Regions from separate parts of the Sellimonas catena genome, predicted to be linked through region 1. Evidence: a T-box and tRNA genes for the amino acid it is inferred to sense, from the RefSeq annotation. Region 1 holds a T-box; the other holds one or more tRNA genes.
What was found. The T-box of region 1 lies ahead of pheS (phenylalanine--tRNA ligase subunit alpha). A T-box ahead of a tRNA ligase gene usually reads a tRNA of that ligase, here a tRNA-Phe.
Positions count from the first base shown of each region.

Region 1 (4,536 bases):
ATACAGATTATAGATCTTACTTTTTCGTATGATACGCATTTTGAGTCGATTTTTGAGCATGTGAGTGTGCTTTTGGATACGGACTGGAGGACGGGGCTGATTGGTCGGAATGGGACCGGAAAGACGACGTTTTTGAAGCTGTTATCGGGTGCGTATCCGTACCGGGGAAGGATCCGCATGTCGGAGATGGCGGAGTATTTTCCGGTGGATATCCGGGATGCGAGGAAGTCTTCTTTGGAGGTCCTGGAGGAAATTGATCCGGATTATGAGTTCTGGAGAGTTTTAAGAGAGATGGAATGGATGGGAATGGATTCGGCCATCCTGGAGCGGCCTTATGGGACGCTTAGTCCGGGAGAGCGGATCCGGCTTCAGCTTGCGGTGCTGTTTGCCAAGGAGCATGCGTTCCTTCTGATTGATGAGCCGACAAATCATCTGGATGAGGAGGGGAGGCAGATGCTGGCCTCTTATCTGAGCAGGAAGAAGGGATTCCTTCTTGTTTCCCATGACCGGAGGCTTCTGGATGCCTGTACGGATCATACGATGGCGATTGAGCGCAGCAGCATCCGGATCTACAAGGGAAGTTTCCAGACATGGCAGAGAGAAAAGAGTCTGCGGGATCAGGCGGAGTTGGAGCAGAATCAGAAGCTGAAAAAGGAGATCCGCCATCTGGAGGCGGCGGCAAGGGAGGCCGGAAGATGGGCAGGTAATAAGGAGAAAGAAAAGATCGGTCATAAAGTGGGAGGACTGAAGCCGGACCGGGGTGCAATCGGCCATAAGGCGGCGAAGATGATGAAGCGGTCCAAGGTGCTGGAGCACCGGATGGAGAAGGCGGCTAAAGAAAAGGCAGGGCTTTTAAAGGACATCGAGACGGTGGAGGAACTGAAAATGTTTCCACTGGATTATGAGAAGGAGCGTCTTGTTTCCGTGGAAGGGATTTCGTTTGCCCGCGGGGATCGTCAGATTTTGAAAGACTTTTCGTTGGAAATCCGGCGGGGAGACCGGATCGCTTTGAAAGGGCCGAATGGCTGCGGAAAGACGACGATTCTGAAGCTGATTGCAGGGATCTATCAGCCGGATGAGGGAAGAATTCAGACCGGAAGCGGCCTGAAGATTTCGGTTGTCAGCCAGGATTCTTCTGAAATGAGAGGAACGCTGGCGGAGCTGGAAGAGGAGGCGGGACTTGATAAAACGCTGTTCCGGGCTGTTTTGAGGAAGCTTGATTTTTCCAGAGACCAGTTTGACAAGCGTCTGGAGGAGTACAGCGAGGGTCAGCGTAAAAAGGTGCTTCTTGCAAAGAGCCTCTGCGAGCCGTCCCATCTATATATCTGGGACGAGCCGTTAAACTACATTGATATATTCACAAGAATTCAGATTGAGAATCTGATTCTTGAGCGGAAACCATCCATGATCTTTGTAGAACACGACAGTGTATTTACCGAACGGATTGCAAAGAGCGCTGTACGTTTCGAAAAAGATCCTCAAAGCGCCGGATTTAAAGCAGTTTTCGAGAGTTCCGGACTTGACAAAGAGCAGGGGGATGTTTAAAATAAAGAAGATACAGTAAAGGCTGTGAATGTGTCAGTAGGATATCTGATCTCCGACAGAGAGAAGGAGCCGCAGGCTGGAAACTCCTTTCGATTTGACAGATATGCCGAATTTCCCACAGGAGCTGCATTTCTGAACAGAGAGTAAGAAATGACGTGTAGTGCACGTTACGCATACAAGAGAGCCTGCCTTTTGACGGCAGGAATCAGGGTGGTACCGCGGATTGATTCTCCGTCCCTTTTTGGGGCGGAGTTTTTTTTGTTTACCGGAAGGGATTGGACTTTCCTGAATACGAAAAGCCTTCTGTTCGGTACAGGCTGCCTTGGTTGATGAGTAAAGGAGGAAAATCATGAAAGAAAAGCTTCAGAGCATCAGAGAAGAAGCATTAAAGCAGATCCAGTCTGCAGATGTGCCGGAAAAATTAAATGATGTACGTGTCAGGTTTTTAGGTAAAAAAGGAGAACTGACAGCAGTTCTCAAAGGAATGAAAGATGTAGCGGCAGAGGAACGTCCGAAAGTCGGACAGATGGTCAATGAAGTCCGCCAGGAAATCGAAGGTATTCTGGATGAGACAAAGAAAAAGATGGATGCAAAGATCCGGGAAGAAAAATTAAAAGCTGAAGTGATCGATGTTACGCTTCCATCCAAAAAGAATGTAGTGGGACACCGTCATCCGAACACTATTGCCCAGGAAGAGGTAGAGCGGATCTTCATCGGTATGGGATATGAAGTAGTCGAAGGACCGGAGATCGAATACGATCTCTATAACTTTGAGAAGCTCAACATCCCGGCAGATCATCCGGCAAAAGATGAACAGGATACATTCTATATCAATAAGGATATCGTGCTCAGAACACAGACTTCCCCGGTACAGGCTCGTGTCATGGAGCAGGGGAAACTTCCGATCCGTATGATCTCTCCTGGACGGGTATTCCGTTCTGACGAGGTGGATGCAACGCATTCTCCGTCTTTCCATCAGATCGAAGGACTTGTAGTAGATAAAAATATTTCTTTTGCGGATCTGAAAGGAACGCTGGAAGTTTTCGCAAAAGAGCTGTTCGGACCGGAGACAAAGACAAAATTCCGTCCGCATCATTTCCCGTTCACAGAGCCAAGCGCCGAGGTGGATGTGACATGCTTCAAATGTGGCGGAAAGGGCTGCCGTTTCTGTAAGGGATCCGGATGGATCGAGATCCTTGGCTGCGGAATGGTACACCCGCACGTGCTGGAAATGTGCGGAATTGACCCGGATGAATATACCGGTTTCGCATTCGGTGTAGGGCTTGAGAGAATTGCCCTTCTGAAATATGAGATCGACGACATGAGACTGCTGTACGAAAACGACATCAGATTCTTAAAGCAGTTCTAGGATAAGGGAGGAAAAAAGATCATGAATACATCATTATCATGGATTAAAGCATATGTCCCGGATCTGGACGTGACAGAGCAGGAATACACAGACGCCATGACACTGTCCGGTACCAAGGTGGAGGGATATGAAAAGATGGATGAAGATCTGGACAAGATCGTGGTAGGGCAGATTGAGAAGATCGAAAAGCATCCGGATGCGGATAAGCTTGTCATCTGCCAGGTGAATATCGGAAGCGAGACAATTCAGATCGTAACCGGAGCGCCGAATGTGGAAGAAGGACAGAAAATTCCGGTTGTTCTCGTGGGAGGCCGTGTAGCAGGCGGACACGACGGAAGTAAAACGAAAGGCGGAATTGAAATCAAGGCCGGAAAACTGCGCGGAGTGGACAGTTACGGCATGATGTGCTCCATCGAAGAGCTTGGTTCTACAAAAGAAATGTATCCGGAAGCACCGGAAAACGGAATCTATATTTTCCCGGATGATGTGGAAGTTGGTGCAGACGCCATTGAAGTACTTGGACTTCATGATGCGGTATTTGAATATGAAGTCACATCCAACCGTGTGGACTGCTTCAGCGTGATTGGAATCGCAAGAGAAGCAGCGGCAACATTCGGAAAGAGCTTCCATCCGCCGGTTGTTAAAGAGACCGGAAATGAGGAGAATGCTTCTGACTATATCAAAGTGACTGTCAAGAATCAGGATCTCTGCTCCAGATACTGCGCAAGAGTCGTAAAAAATATTAAAATCGGACCGTCTCCAAAGTGGATGCAGAGAAGACTTGCATCTGTCGGAATCCGCCCGATCAACAATCTTGTTGATATCACAAACTACGTGATGGAAGAATACGGACAGCCGATGCACGCTTACGATCTGGATACCATCGCAGGAAAAGAAATCATTGTCAGAAATGCAGAAGACGGTGAGACATTCACGACACTGGACGGTCAGGAGAGACACCTTGACAAAGACGTACTGATGATCTGCGACGGCGAAAAATCCATCGGAATCGCCGGAATCATGGGAGGCGAAAATTCCATGATCACAGATCACGTGCACACCGTTCTGTTTGAGGCAGCATGCTTTGACGGGACAAATATCCGTAAGTCCAGCAAACGTGTAGGACTGCGTACCGATGCATCCGGAAAATTTGAAAAAGGACTGGATCCGAACAATGCAAAGGCAGCGATCGACCGTGCATGCCAGCTCGTAGAAGAGATGGGGGCAGGTGAAGTAGTCGGAGGAACTGTAGATGTATATGGAAAGGTAAAAGAGCCTGTCCGTGTTCCGTTTGATGCAGATGCCATCAACCGTCTTCTTGGAACAGATATTTCTAAAGAAGAGATGATCGGATACCTTGCAAAAGTAGAACTTGCCTACGATGAAGAGACAAACGAAATCGTGGCTCCGACCTTCCGACATGACATTTTCCGCCTTGCGGACCTGGCAGAGGAAGTGGCAAGATTCTACGGCTATGACAATATTCCGACTACCCTTCCGAAGGGAGAAGCGACAACAGGAAAGCTTTCCTTCAAGCAGAGAATCGAAGCTTCCGCAAGAGAAATCGCGGAGTTCTGCGGATTCAGCCAGGGTATGACATATTCCTTCGAGAGTCCGAAAGT
Region 1 is NZ_BSBO01000028.1:9,391-13,926, forward strand. It holds gene abc-f (ribosomal protection-like ABC-F family protein) at 1-1,545, shown strand, start outside; T-box leader at 1,561-1,787, shown strand; gene pheS (phenylalanine--tRNA ligase subunit alpha) at 1,895-2,914, shown strand; gene pheT (phenylalanine--tRNA ligase subunit beta) at 2,936-4,536, shown strand, end outside.

Region 2 (4,536 bases), on a different contig from region 1:
CCGCCTCGCGAAATTCATCTTCGCTGATCGAAAAACGTTCCAGAAACTCTTTTTTTAACATAAGATCATATCCTTTGATTCCGTTCAATTCCCTGCTGGCAGGGTACCTCCCTATCATAGCATTTTCGAACCGGATTATCAACGTCCGGGGACGGAATGAAGGGATGGATGTTGAAAAAATGTGTGTGAAAAACATGCCTTGTGGAAAAGCAGCCGGAGCACTTGACAATGCGGAAAGGGCATGGCATGATAAGAGAACAAAAGCAAAATGGGCAGGGAGAGAGGAGGAAAAGAGATATGTTAGAACCAAAAGATTTTGAACAAATCAGTGGAATTATAGAAAAAACATTTCATCCAATCGAATATAGGCTCAAATGTGTTGAAGAAGAACTTGGCGGCGTTAGAAAGGAACTGGATGGTGTCAAAGGCGAAGTAAATGGAGTGAAGCAGGAACTGAATGATGTCAGAAGTGAAGTCGGCGGAGTAAACCAGGAGCTGAATGATGTCAGAAGTGAAGTCGGCGGAATAAACCAGGAGCTGAATGACATCAAAAGAAGTGTAGCCGGTGTAGAGAAAATAGTTAAAGATGTTCAACTGACTTTGGAAAATGAGACGAACAGGAATATCCAGATTATTGCGGAAGGACATCTCGACTTGAGCAGAAAGTTGGATGAGGCGGTTAAAATTGATAATGAAAAAGAAATTCTTAAGCTTCGGGTTAATCGCCTTGAAAGTGAACTTGAAAAAACAAAATCCAGACTTTCTGAAATTGCATAACTTTGGTTGAAAAATAACTGATCTTTGCGGGCCGATAAGCAACAAGGCTTCGGCCTGCACATCATAACTATCATTTGGATACAAGGTAATATCATCTAAGCAACAATTCTATTAAGCATTTTATCTGAAACAACAGAAATTTTACCCAAGATGTAATGAATCTTTAAGAAAAAATTCAGGACTCTCTGACCCGTTTTGTTATAATTTAGAGAAGGGGGAAGTTGTAAATGGCGGTGTAGAAGATGAAAAGAAGGAAAAAGATACGTACGATAAAGACAAAAAAATTCTGGCTGTCGATCATAGCCCTCGTTGTAATTATTGGTGCAATGTACGTGCTGATGCTTCCGCAGGGGGCTGCGCGGTTTGCAATTCTCAGATCGGGCCATCCGATTGCGGCATTGACGTTATCGATCACGACAGAAGGGTATCCTCATGAGCTGGAAGACGGGCAGATCGGTTATGTACTTGTGGATGCACCGTACGACAGGGAGCAGGGTGATGTAATGGATACCTGGATGGTGTACCGGCATGGGATGATTTATGTGGGAGAGTATGACACTAGATAAGATAAATTGAACATATAATAGATATATTAGAAAAAATTCCGAAAAATAAATTGGAAAAATTGAAAAAAAGTGTTGACAAATCTAAGAGGAACCCATATAATAGTCCATGTGCCAAGCGCACAAGACAAATGCCCAGATAGCTCAGTTGGTAGAGCAGAGGACTGAAAATCCTCGTGTCGCTGGTTCGATTCCGGCTTTGGGCATACGCGGGTGTAGTTCAATGGTAGAACACCAGCCTTCCAAGCTGGATACGTGGGTTCGATTCCCATCACCCGCTTTTTTTATTGCTCAAAAGCAAGGCCGCCGTATCATCAAGTAAAGATGATGCGGCGGCCTTTTCTTTGCCCGGAACATTGCTATTTCGTCAGTACCTCGGCGCCGTCTTCTGTAATAAGCACCATGTATTCGATCTGTGCAGAGAGTCCGTCGTCTTCCGTGTAGACAGTCCATCCGTTGTCTTCATCGATAAAGAAATCCGGACTTCCTTCGTTGATCATCGGCTCGATGGTAAACATCATGCCAGGAACGAGAAGCATCTCGCTTCCCTTTGGTGTGACATAGCTGACCCATGGCTCTTCGTGGAACTCCAGGCCGATGCCGTGGCCTCCGATGTCTTCCACAACGGAGTACCCGTTTGCTTTCGCATGGCTGTTGATAGCGTCTGCGATATCGCCGAGATGATTCCAGGGTTTTGCCTCTTTCAGTCCGAGCTCCACACATTCTTCAGTGACACGTACGAGACGTCTGGCACGCTCGCTGACTTCCCCGATGCAGAACATTCTGGAAGCATCGGAAAAATATCCGTCCAGAATGGTGGAAACGTCCACGTTGACAATATCGCCCTCCTGCAGGATGATGGATTCATCCGGAATTCCGTGGCAGATTTCATTGTTGATGGAAGTGCAGACACTCTTTGGGAATCCCTGGTAATCAAGCGGGGCAGGGATGCCGCCGTGCTCTGTTGTGAAGTCATAGACGAGCTTATCTATTTCGGCCGTGCTCATACCCGCATGAATGTGGGCGGCCACATGATCGAGGACAGCGGTGTTCAAGTCGGCGCTGATCCGGATTTTTTCGATCTGTTCCGGAGTCTTGATCATGGAGTGGTCCGGTACGATTTCGCCCTTTTCGGCATGAAGAGCGATTTTTTCATCCATCGCCATATGACACTTCTTATATTTTTTGCCGCTTCCGCACCAGCAAGGTTCATTTCGTTCCATATTCTCTATCTCCTTTGTCTTTCTGAATTTGTAAAATCTCTCAAAATCCGAGGGGGCATATGCCTCTCTTTTCCTATTATATCGCATTTCGCAGTTGTTAGCACCCTAAAAATAAGATATAATAAAAACATGTGGGAACTGTCAGGCCATGCTGTTTTACGAGGTCAGATGTATGGCGGAACAGTTATAATGTATGAAAAGAAAGGACGTGGGCATATGCTGAGAATCGGGATGCTGACAAGCGGCGGTGACTGCCAGGCACTCAATGCCGCAATGAGAGGTGTGGCAAAGGGGATTTTTGCCAAAGTAAAAGATGTGGAAATTTACGGATTCAGAGATGGCTATAAAGGATTGATTTATTCTACTTTTGATATGATGACCGAGAAGGATTTCTCCGGTATTCTGACACGCGGAGGTACAATCCTTGGTACTTCCAGACAGCCGTTCAAACAGATGAGAGTAATCGGTGAGGACGGAGTGGACAAGGTAGAGGCGATGAAGCACACCTACCATAAACTGAATCTGGACTGCCTTGTCATCCTTGGCGGAAATGGGACTCATAAGACAGCCAATCTGTTGAGGGAAGAAGGATTAAATGTAATTACGCTGCCAAAGACGATCGACAATGATCTCTGGGGTACGGATATGACGTTTGGTTTCCAGAGTGCGGTGGATATCGCGACAGATACGATTGACCGGATTCATACAACAGCCACATCCCACAGCCGCGTATTTATCATAGAAGTAATGGGGCATAAAGTAGGATGGGTGACGCTGCATGCAGGGATTGCCGGAGGAGCGGACATTATTCTGCTTCCTGAGATTCCGTATGATCTGAATGTGATCGCAGAATATATCAAAAAGCGTTCAGCGGCAGGAAAACGCTTTACGATCATTGCTGTCGCTGAAGGAGCGATTGCCAAGGAGGAGGCTGAGCTTCCGAAGAAGAAATTAAAAGAACTTCAGGAAAAGAAAAAAGCAAAATATCCGTCCGTTGCCTATGAACTGGCAGAGAAGATCGAGAGCAAGTGCGACAAGGAAGTCCGTATTACGGTTCCGGGGCATACACAAAGAGGAGGATCCCCGTGCCCGTATGACAGAGTTCTTGCGACAAGGCTTGGCGCGGCTGCGGCAGAGATGATTCTGCGTCATGAGTACGGCTATATGGTTGCCATCAAGGAGGGCGAGACATGTAAAGTTCCGCTCAAAGAGGTTGCCGGAAAGCTTAAGACAGTAGATCCGAAAGCGAAGATCATCAGCGAAGCACGTACAATCGGAATCAGCTTTGGCGACAAATAGATTGAGGAAGAATCAGGAAAAATCAGACAAGGAGAATGAATTATGTCTTATACTGCCTTATACAGGAAGTTCCGACCAGCAGAATTTGAAGACGTAAAGGGGCAGGACCATATTGTAACTACATTAAAAAACCAGATCAAGTCAGGAAGAATCGGACATGCATATCTGTTCTGCGGGACAAGAGGGACGGGAAAGACAACGGTGGCAAAGATCTTTGCAAGAGCGGTCAACTGTGAGCATCCGGTAGACGGAAGCCCGTGCGGAGAGTGCGATATGTGCAGAAATATCGCGGCGGGAACTTACATGAACGTAGTGGAGATCGATGCGGCATCCAACAATGGTGTTGACAATATCCGGAGCATCCGGGAGGAAGTCGAGTACCGGCCGGCTCAGGGCAGGTATAAAGTCTACATCATCGACGAGGTCCATATGCTTTCCATCGGGGCGTTCAACGCGCTTTTAAAGACGCTGGAGGAGCCGCCGGAATATGTGATCTTTATTCTGGCGACGACCGAGGTTCACAAGATTCCGATCACTATCCTGTCAAGGTGCCAGAGATATGATTTCAGAAGAATTACGATTGATACGATTGCAGCACGTCTGAATGAACTGATGAAAAAAGAAGAGGTGGAAGTAGAGGAGCGGGCCATCCGCTACATTGCGAAAGCGGCGGA
Region 2 is NZ_BSBO01000004.1:11,270-15,805, reverse strand. It holds gene Selli1_RS02760 (RelA/SpoT-related domain-containing protein) at 1-61, opposite strand, end outside; gene Selli1_RS02755 (hypothetical protein) at 165-320, shown strand; gene Selli1_RS02750 (hypothetical protein) at 298-777, shown strand; gene Selli1_RS02745 (YjcN family protein) at 1,020-1,343, shown strand; tRNA gene Selli1_RS02740 (tRNA-Phe) at 1,474-1,546, shown strand; tRNA gene Selli1_RS02735 (tRNA-Gly) at 1,550-1,620, shown strand; gene Selli1_RS02730 (methionyl aminopeptidase) at 1,700-2,563, opposite strand; gene Selli1_RS02725 (6-phosphofructokinase) at 2,780-3,862, shown strand; gene dnaX (DNA polymerase III subunit gamma/tau) at 3,905-4,536, shown strand, end outside.
Region 2: it has a tRNA-Phe gene. The T-box ahead of pheS (phenylalanine--tRNA ligase subunit alpha) is inferred to sense a tRNA for this amino acid. The anticodon was not compared.